DNA from 2 places in the Cytobacillus sp. T106 genome. Region 1 is predicted to be linked to the other one. Evidence: predicted binding sites of a transcription regulator. Region 1 holds the regulator's gene; the other holds the start of a gene.
The links. Region 1 encodes NrdR, which represses ribonucleotide reductase genes. Its sites were predicted from a motif close to AACACNATATATNGTGTT; they were not measured.
Positions count from the first base shown of each region.

Region 2: the regulator NrdR is predicted to act here: its motif matches at 3,269-3,286, upstream of ABU165_RS02485 (vitamin B12-dependent ribonucleotide reductase).

Region 1 covers NZ_JBEUMK010000001.1:190,099-195,258, forward strand. The annotation lists gene coaE (dephospho-CoA kinase) at 1-47, shown strand, start outside; gene ABU165_RS00955 (glyceraldehyde-3-phosphate dehydrogenase) at 283-1,314, shown strand; gene speD (adenosylmethionine decarboxylase) at 1,884-2,264, shown strand; gene ABU165_RS00965 (hypothetical protein) at 2,524-2,925, shown strand; gene nrdR (transcriptional regulator NrdR) at 3,031-3,489, shown strand; gene ABU165_RS00975 (replication initiation and membrane attachment family protein) at 3,597-4,994, shown strand; gene dnaI (primosomal protein DnaI) at 5,007-5,160, shown strand, end outside.
Region 2 covers NZ_JBEUMK010000001.1:498,088-503,247, forward strand. The annotation lists gene gcvPB (aminomethyl-transferring glycine dehydrogenase subunit GcvPB) at 1-1,374, shown strand, start outside; gene ABU165_RS02475 (rhodanese-like domain-containing protein) at 1,601-1,984, opposite strand; gene ABU165_RS02480 (lipoate--protein ligase family protein) at 2,225-3,061, shown strand; gene ABU165_RS02485 (vitamin B12-dependent ribonucleotide reductase) at 3,418-5,160, shown strand, end outside.

The DNA.
Region 1 (5,160 bases):
CCGGGCTGCTTGATCTATGGCTGCCGGAGGAAAAGGGGAAGAGCTGATGCCTTCCTCTTTTTTATGTTTAAAAAACAAAACATTTATAGTTTGTGCTTTGTTATTTCCGTTCATAAAAGGCTTAAAGCTGACTATATTGAACTGAGGTCTAAAAGTGTTATTCTGAATAATTAGACTTTTTGAAAATGTGCACAATCAGGAGCACAAAAGGTTTTATATATGTTATACTAATAGCAAAGGTAAACAACATAAGTATAACACTTATTCGGAAGGGGCCGTATAATGATGGCGAGAATAGCGATTAATGGTTTTGGAAGGATCGGAAGAATGGTGTTCAGAAAGGCAATTATGGAGGAAAACCTTGAAATTGCAGCAATCAACGCCAGCTATCCTGCTGAAACTCTGGCTCATTTAATTAAATATGATACGAATCACGGGATGTTTGAAGGCGAAGTGATTCCTGAAAATAATGCAATTGTCGTAAATGGGAAGCGCATCAGGCTGCTGGCAAGCAGAGATCCCCTTGAACTCCCATGGAGGGACCTGGAGATTGATATTGTTATAGAAGCAACAGGCAAATTCAATTCCCGCGAAAAAGCAGCGCTCCATTTAGAGGCAGGAGCTAAAAAGGTTATACTGACTGCTCCGGGTAAAAATGAGGATGTCACCATTGTGATGGGAGTAAATGAAAGCGCATTAAATATTTATGAGCATGACATCATTTCTAACGCATCATGCACAACAAATTGCCTTGCGCCCGTCGCAAAGGTGCTTGATGAAAAATTCGGGATCGAAAATGGACTGATGACGACTGTCCATGCTTACACAAACGATCAGAAAAATATCGACAATCCGCATAAGGACCTGCGCCGTGCACGGGCATGCGGACAATCGATCATTCCGACATCGACAGGCGCCGCCAAAGCCCTTTCCCTAGTGCTGCCCCAGCTGAAGGGCAAGCTTCACGGAATGGCCCTCCGTGTCCCGACGCCAAATGTATCGCTGGTTGACCTTGTGGTGGACCTGAATAAAGAAGTGACTGCCGAGGAAATCAACGATGCCTTTGAAGCTGCAGCCAGAGGAAGCATGAGGGGCGTCCTGGATATTACAGAAGAGCCGCTCGTATCTGTCGACTTTAATACCAATGAACACTCTGCCATCATAGACGGCCTCTCAACCATGGTCATCGGCCCCAACAAAGTAAAAGTGCTCGCCTGGTATGACAACGAATGGGGCTACTCCTGCCGAGTCGTCGACCTCGTCAACTTCGTTGCCGGAAAAATGGCAAAACTAACAGAAGTAAAAGCAGGCTGACACACCGGAAAATTGTAAGCCAATGCTTGCTTATTAAAGCACGCTGAATTTAGACATAAGGGGTACGGAAGAATTCTTCCGTACCCTGTTTTTATTTTTTATTTTTTTGTATTATGATTTTGCCTTTTAAAATTTCTAAAACCAGTTGATTGCAGTGGAAGGCACGAAGACTCCTGCGGGATTGCAGCGGCAAAGCTGAGACCCCGCAAGAGCTTGCTCTGAGGAGGCTCAGCGCCGCCCCGCGGAAAGCGAAGTGCCTGGAACGGAAATCAACACTCCATTATTAGAGGATAGTCCTTTAAGTAAACCAGTTTTGTCCTGATTTATTTCAATGGTTGACCATCTAATGATGAGGAAAATAGCCATCTAAAAAAATCAAAAACTCCTGTTGCAAAAAAAATATAAACAAAGTATACTATTCCTCGTGAACTTCTTGAATTTTGGCAGTGATGGCTACTTAAAGGGTTAGGACCTCTCTGGACTAACTTTCCCCCGTGGTAGTTGTTGGCCAGTAAAAATGAAGAAGCTCATTAATTCGTTTGTATTTTTAAAAAGGGGGAAATTTGAATATGGAAACAATGGGCCGTCATGTTATTTCAGAGCTATGGGGCTGCGATTTTGAAAAGTTGAATGATATGGAATTTATTGAGCAGACATTTGTAGGGGCTGCATTAAAGTCTGGTGCAGAAATCCGCGAAGTCGCATTCCACAAGTTTGCGCCGCAGGGTGTAAGCGGAGTGGTAATCATTTCCGAGTCTCATTTAACTATCCACAGCTTCCCGGAGCATGGCTATGCAAGCATTGATGTATACACATGCGGAGATCTTGATCCTAACATTGCTGCAGACTATATTGCGGAAGAGTTAGGCGCTCAAACGCGTGAGAATATCGAAATTCCTCGCGGCATGGGTCCTGTTCAAGTTAAGCAAGCTCAAGCAAACGCACTATAAAAATGACAAACTGATAAACTGACAAATCAAAGGGGTGTATCCATACACCTCTTTTTATATTGGCCGGAAGAAAGGGCAGGCAGCATGATCTTCTATAAAGATTAGATACTTTTTTCAGCTATGGCAGCTGTACAGCCCCAGCTCCTGCCCCTCAAGATCACAAGACGCTGCCGCAGGACGCAGCGTCCCGTTTTTGACAAGGCGCTGGCGCTTTTCTTGTGTTAAAATAGAGAAAAGTGATAACTCGGAGGATGAATGAATGTCAATTTTTCGGACAGTTTTCGGCCGCTTTCAAAAACAGTGTGAAACAAGCGAAAGCCATCGGGATGAGAATCTGCGCACAAGATACTATAAGGCCAGCTTTAATAAGGCTTTTGAAACCGCGGAAAACGTTCTGCGGAAGGACCCCAGCGTGAAAATGATCAGCTCTGCCAAAGAGCATGGAGAAATGGCTGCGGAAATTACCCGCGGCAAAAAGTACTTTGCCATTATCACCATTGTGTCTGTAAGAGGAATGGAGTCTGCCATTGATGTAAATATATCGACTGAGCAATTTTCTCCTGCGGGAGCATTACCTTCCCTGAAAAAGGAAATCACAGGTTTCTACAGCAGACTGGATAAAGAACTTACATATCTTGGTTCCGGCAGGAATGCTGAATAGCGGAAGCTTGTACAGCTGATGTGTTTTTTATATGATAGAAACAGAATGGCCTTCGTGCAGAGAAACGGCCAGCAAGTACATGAATGAGGATACGGAGCTGATTGTATGAAATGCCCTTCATGCCAGAATAACAATACACGCGTCCTTGATTCCCGTCCGGTCGATGACGGCCGTTCCATTCGCAGAAGGCGGGAGTGCGAGAAATGCGGCTATCGCTTCACCACATTCGAGAAGGTGGAGGAAATTCCGCTCATTGTCGTAAAGAAGGAAGGCACACGCGAGGAGTTCAGCCGCGATAAGATGCTGAGGGGCCTGATCAAGGCCTGCGAAAAACGTCCTGTTGCCCTTAAGGAGCTTGAAGAAGTGACATCTGAAGTGGAGAAGGAGCTTCGCAGCCAGGGGGTTTCTGAAATAAAAAGCGAATTTATCGGTGAAATGGTCATGGACAGACTGGCCAAAATCGATGAGGTTGCTTATGTCAGGTTTGCCTCTGTTTACCGGCAATTCAAGGATATCAATGTATTTATCGATGAGTTGAAAGAATTAATCAAAAAAGAACAATGATCTTTTGGAAGTGATGCATTGAGGTGCCTCCAGCCAGAGCCGAGCTAAAGACTGTCTTTGGCTCTTTTTTGGCTGGTTTCCTGAAGATCGTAGAAAGGTTGGCAGCTATGGCCCAGCATTGGCAAGAAATGCTTCCGATTGACCGCTATGCAGTGGCCGCGAGCGGTCTTTTGCATGATTATGACAGAAAAGTTCTGACTTTGTTGTACCAGCCCTTAATCGGGGCGGCCTGCCTCAGTCTATATATGACGTTATGGGCTGAACTGGAGGAAAACAGGCTCTGGTCTCAATCTAACAGCCATCACAGCTTGATGAATTTCATGGGGATGAACTTAAAGGAAATTTATGAAGCAAGACTGAAGCTTGAAGGAATTGGTCTTTTGAAGGCTTTTGTGAAAAATGAGGAGGGCAGCCGCTCTTTTATATACGAACTGCAGCCGCCGCTGAGTCCGGAGCAGTTTTTCCTGGATGGGATGCTTAACATTTATCTATACCGCAAAATCGGAAAAAATCAGTTTCTGAGGCTCAAGCGCTTTTTCTGTGACCATGATTCCGGCGTGATGCAGGGTTATGATGAAGTGACTAAAGCCTTTCAGGATGTATATGAGTCAGGCCATCCTGCAGCTTTCTCCCCTGACCAGGATACAGGAAGGGATCTGTCTCTTGAAGAGGGATTTACCTTCATAGGGAGAACAAGCCCTGAAGAGATAAAAATCGGAGGTTCATCCTTTGATTTTGAGCTGCTGGCAGCGGGGTTGAATGAATCTCTTCTCCCCAAGTCGGCCCTGACCCCGAAGGTCCGGGAAGCCATCAGCAACCTGTCCTTCCTTTATGGGATTGATGCCCTGCAGATGAAAAACATCCTGATTAGTGCAATGACGGAAGATAATGATATCAATATTGAAGAACTGCGGAAATCGGCACGTGACTGGTATCAATTTGAGCATCAGGACCAGCTGCCTTCCCTGATAGACCGGATCCAGCCAGGCATCCATCAGGTTCAAGCCGCTGAGCCGAAAACACAGGAAGAAGAATTGATCAGATATATGGAGATCACTTCCCCGCGCCAGCTGTTAAAGGATATTTCCGGCGGGGCAGATCCCTCTAAAGGTGATCTGCAAATTATTGAGGACGTTATGTTTCAGCAGAAACTGCATCCAGGCGTTGCTAATGTTCTCATTCAGTATGTTATGCTAAAAACAGATATGAAGCTGACGAAAGCATATGTAGAGAAGATTGCCGGGCATTGGGCAAGAAAACAGATTAAAACGGTTAAAGAAGCTATGATGCTGGCCAAGAATGAACACCGCCAGTATCTGGAGTGGGCAGAAGGCAAAAAGGCGAAGCCTGCTTCAGCGAAAAAGCCGATCAGAAAAGAAGCATTGCCTGACTGGTTTGATGAGCAGCAGGAAGAGCAGCCGCAAAAAGCAGCTGCCGCCAATGACTCAGAATATGAGGCAAAAAGGCGGGCCTTAGAGGAAAGGCTTAAAAAGTATCGGAAATAAGGAGGTGGCAGCATGGAAAGAATCAATGAGACATTGAAAAAACTTGCAGGTAATGAAAGCTTTCAAAAGAGGTACGAGCAGCAAAAGAAGGAAGTTTTCTCCCATCCTGATGTAAAAGCTTTTTTGCAGGAGCACCGCGCAGAAATTACAGCTGAAATGGCAGAAA
Region 2 (5,160 bases), 310 kb from region 1:
GATGTGGCTGAATTGCTGCCTGAAGGATACCTGCGTGAAGAAGAGCCTGAGCTTCCGGAAGTATCGGAATTGGACATCATGAGGCACTATACTGCTCTCTCAAAAAGGAATCATGGCGTGGATTCAGGTTTTTATCCGCTGGGATCATGCACAATGAAATACAATCCGAAGATCAATGAAAATGTAGCACGCTTTAACGGTTTTGCCCATATTCATCCCCTGCAGGAGGAAAGCTCTGTCCAGGGTGCATTGGAGCTGATGTATGACCTTCAGGAGCATTTGATTGAGATTACCGGAATGGACGAAGTGACGCTGCAGCCGGCAGCAGGTGCACACGGGGAATGGACAGGGCTGATGATGATCAGGGCTTTCCATGAATCCAATGGCGACACCGGCAGGACAAAGGTTATTGTCCCGGATTCAGCCCACGGGACAAATCCGGCATCAGCAACGGTCGCCGGCTTTGAAACCGTCACCGTTAAATCGAATGAGAACGGCCTAGTAGACCTTGAGGATCTGCGCCGGGTAGTCGGATCCGATACAGCTGCCCTGATGCTGACGAACCCGAACACGCTTGGACTGTTTGAAGAAAACATTCTTGAAATGGCAGAGATTGTGCATGGTGCCGGCGGCAAGCTTTATTATGACGGTGCCAACCTGAATGCGGTCCTTTCCAAAGCGCGCCCTGGAGATATGGGATTCGATGTTGTCCATCTGAATCTCCATAAAACATTCACAGGACCTCACGGAGGGGGAGGACCCGGGTCAGGTCCGGTCGGCGTCAAGAAAGACCTGATACCATATCTGCCTAAACCGATCGTTGCTAAGCGCGGTGAGGAATTTGTCCTTGATTATGACCGACCGCAATCGATTGGAAGGGTCAAACCGTATTATGGAAACTTCGGCATCAATGTGCGCGCTTATACTTATATCCGCACAATGGGGCCGGACGGCTTGAAAAATGTCACCGAATTCGCAGTCCTGAATGCGAATTATATGATGAGGCGCCTGGCGGAATACTACGATCTGCCATTCGACAGGCACTGCAAGCATGAGTTTGTACTCAGCGGCAAGCGCCAGAAAAAGCTTGGCGTCAGAACGCTTGACATTGCGAAGCGCCTGCTCGACTTCGGCTATCATCCGCCTACCATCTACTTCCCGCTGAATGTAGAAGAATGCATCATGATCGAGCCGACTGAAACAGAATCAAAAGAAACACTGGACAGCTTCATTGAAGCCATGATCCAGATTGCCAGGGAAGCGGAGGAAAATCCTGAAATCGTGCAGGAAGCGCCGCATACGACGGTCATCGGCCGCCTGGATGAGACCCTGGCTGCAAGAAAACCGGTCCTCCGGTATAAGAAAGAAGCTTAAGTTTCATGGCATTGAGGGGCGAAACACGGCATCAGCGCTGTGCTTCGCCCTATCTCTTTTGGCTTAGTATGTTCCCTGTTGATTTTGGGCACATTCGTGTGAAACTCTGTTTCTAACGCATATTTATTCTTGAAATGGAGTAATGCTTCATATGATCACACGGAAAAAGGGTCCCGCCTTAAGGCTGGACCCTTTCTTGCTCATGTATAGAAGGGAAGTGCTTCCCTTATTTCTTCGCTTTAATTTTGCCTGACCATTTTTTAAAGCCGCCCTGCAGCTGGTGGAGATCTTTATAGCCTCTGCGGTATAAAAACTGGGCTGCACGTCCGCTGCGCATCCCGCTTTGGCAGTACAGATACACAGGCTTGTCCGGACGGATTTCCTTCATGCGCATTTTCATCTGGGATAACGGGATATTTCTGGAGCCGAGGATGTGGCCGGCATCGAATTCATTCGGCTCCCGGACATCAATCAGCTGAGCCTTCCGGTATCCTGCGCGGAATTCATCCTCTGTCAGGGTCTTGACGACTTTGCGCTGATAGAGCCATGTAACGACAGAGTAGGTAACAAAGCCCCCGATAATGATTAAAAGAATATAAAGTGTATCCAATGTGACTTCTCCTTTCACGTATAGCTACGCCAGCTTTTATTATATAAGCCGGCAGGCATGTGAGTAAAGGAATTCCTGCAAAATTCACGTATTTCTCACGTTTTCGGATTTGCTGGAGACAAAGCGGGCGAGACGGTAAATTGAAATATTAGGCAAGGGCTGTTTGCTTTGTTTTTTCCGCCCATTTTGATAGACTAGAGAACATGTGCAAGACTCATAACATGAAAAAGAGGGTTACATATGCTAAAAGAAACTTGGAGATTTATTGATTCGGGATATGGTTCCCCATCTTTCAATATGGCTTTGGATGAGGCACTCCTCGAGTGGAACAGCGAGGGAAAGATCCCGCCTGTCATCCGCTTCTACGGATGGGAGCCGGCAACGCTTTCCATTGGCTATTTTCAAAAAGCGGAAAAGGAAATTGATATGGATGCAGTCAAAAAGCACGGGCTGGGGTTTGTCCGCCGTCCGACAGGCGGAAGGGGCGTCCTGCATGAACATGAGCTCACATACAGCGTCATCGTTTCAGAGGACCATCCTGAAATGCCGAAAACAGTCACAGAGGCCTACCGGGTGATTTCTGAAGGAATCCTTAAGGGATTCCACAATCTTGGAATGGATGCCTATTTTGCTGTTCCGAAGACAGCCGAGGAAAGGGAGTCGCTGAAGAACCCGCGTTCCTCCGTCTGCTTTGATGCACCAAGCTGGTATGAGCTTGTTGTTGAGGGAAGAAAGGTTGCCGGAAGCGCCCAGACAAGGCAGAAGGGTGTTATCCTCCAGCATGGATCCATCCTCCTCGACCTTGATGAAGATAAGCTTTTCAGCCTGTTCAAGTATCCGAATGACCGTGTGAAGGAAAGGATGCAGAGAGCGTTCAAAAGCAAAGCCGTTGCCATCAACGAGCTGAGCCGGGACAAAGTTACAATCGGGCAGGCCAAGGAAGCCTTCAGAAAGGGCTTTGAAGAAGGTCTTGACATTCATCTTGAACCTTATGAGCTTTCCGCCGAAGAAATGGAATATGTGAACAAAATTGCAAAAGACCGATATGAAAACGATGAATGGAACTTTAAAAGATAAAAAGCGGCCCTGTCGCTTTTTTTCTGTTTGATACAGAAAATGGCACACCCAGAATATGAATATTTTTCCAAGGGGTCCGTATATAAAACGCAAGCCCCGAAATTTGCCGAAAATAATCGTTTACTGTCATTAATCGGACAATATCTCTTCTTATCTCTGAAATCTAGTTTTTTCTGCGTTTGACAAAATCAAATTGATTTGACCTCCAATACAATATATAGTGGTGTCGAAAATATTTTATATACTATATATTGATTTTGAGGTTTTGGATATGATAACTTAAGGGTATTCAAAAAAACAAATAGAAGCTTGGCTTTCTATTATTAATAGAAAGATACATTGAAGGAGCTGTGTGTATGTCTGTCGTTCTAGGACAAAAAGCAAAAGTGAACATCGAACAATTAAACAAGGATATCCGCCTATTTCCCCAGGTGCATCCGATCACCCCTGATATGAAAATCACCCATAAAGGGGTTTCCCGTCTGGTCATGCTGGACCGCTATACTTTCAAGGATACAGAAAAGATTACTCTGGCGAACGGGGACTTCGTTGTCCTGACGGTCAAAGAAGATCCAAAATTCCCTGCCCGCGGCCTCGGCTTCATCCAGGAGATTGACTGGGAGAACAAGACAGCCAAAGTATTGGTGGAGGAAGAATTCCGCGGAGTACTGGATAATCCGGACGAACCGGTGATTACGAAATCGCTGGATGTGATTGAGAAGCCGCTTGAAATCTATTATGAGCAGATTGCAAAGCGCAATGCGACAGGCCTGGCAGCTGCAGAGGCAACAGAAGAGAAGCGCAAAGAATGGTTTGAGAAATTCTACCACGAGCTTGTGAGCCTGAACTTCATCCCTGCCGGAAGGGTGCTTTACGGTGCTGGCGCGGATACGGATGTTACTTACTTTAACTGCTATGTCATGCCGTTTGTACAGGATTCCCGGGAAGGGATTTCAGAGCATCGCAAGCAGGTAATGGAAATCATGAGCAGGGGCGGCGGCGTCGGAACAAACGGATCGACCTTAAGGCCGCGCAACACGCTGGCCCGCGGAGTGAACGGCAAATCTTCCGGTTCGGTTTCATGGCTTGATGATATTGCGAAACTGACTCATTTGGTTGAACAGGGCGGATCAAGGAGAGGTGCGCAAATGATCATGCTCACCGACTGGCATCCTGATATCATCGAATTCATCATCTCAAAAATGCAAAACCCGCGCATCCTCCGTTTCCTGCTGGAAAACACACAGGATGAAACAATCAAGCGCTATGCCAGTGAAAAGCTGAAGTTCACTCCGCTGACTGAGCAGGAGACCAATATGTATCAGGGAATCATCAACTATAAGCAAATCCCCGGTCTTGGCGGCTTCAGCGAGAAAATCATCAAGGATGCGGAAAATAAGCTTGCTGCCGGAGGCAATTATACTGTCCATAATCCTGAGTTCCTGACTGGCGCCAATATTTCCGTGTGCCTGACAAAGGATTTCATGGATGCCGTTGAAAAAGATGCAGAGTATGAGCTGCGCTTCCCTGATGTGGAGTCATATGATGCTGAAACGATGAAGATCTACAATGAAGAATGGCATAAAATCGGTGATGTCCGCGAATGGGAAAAGCTGGGCCACAAAGTGCGCACCTACCGCAAAATTAAGGCAAAAGAGCTTTGGAACCTGATCAATATCTGCGCAACTTATTCAGCGGAGCCAGGCATTTTCTTCATCGACAATGCGAATGATATGACAAATGCACAAGCCTACGGACAGAAGGTAGTAGCGACAAACCCTTGCGGAGAGCAGCCGCTGGCGCCTTACTCTGTCTGCAATCTCGCCGCTGTCAATCTTGCTGAAATGGCTGACAAGGAAAACAAAACGGTCGACTTTGAAAAGCTGGCCCGCACTGTAGAAGTTGGCGTCCGCATGCAGGATAACGTCATTGACGCGACACCATACTTCCTTGAAGAAAACAAAAAGCAGGCTCTGGGAGAGCGCCGTGTCGGACTTGGTGTAATGGGGCTGCATGATCTGCTGATTTACTGTGAAACAGAATACGGTTCAGAAAAAGGCAATGAACTGATCGACAAAGTATTTGAAACGATTGCTGTA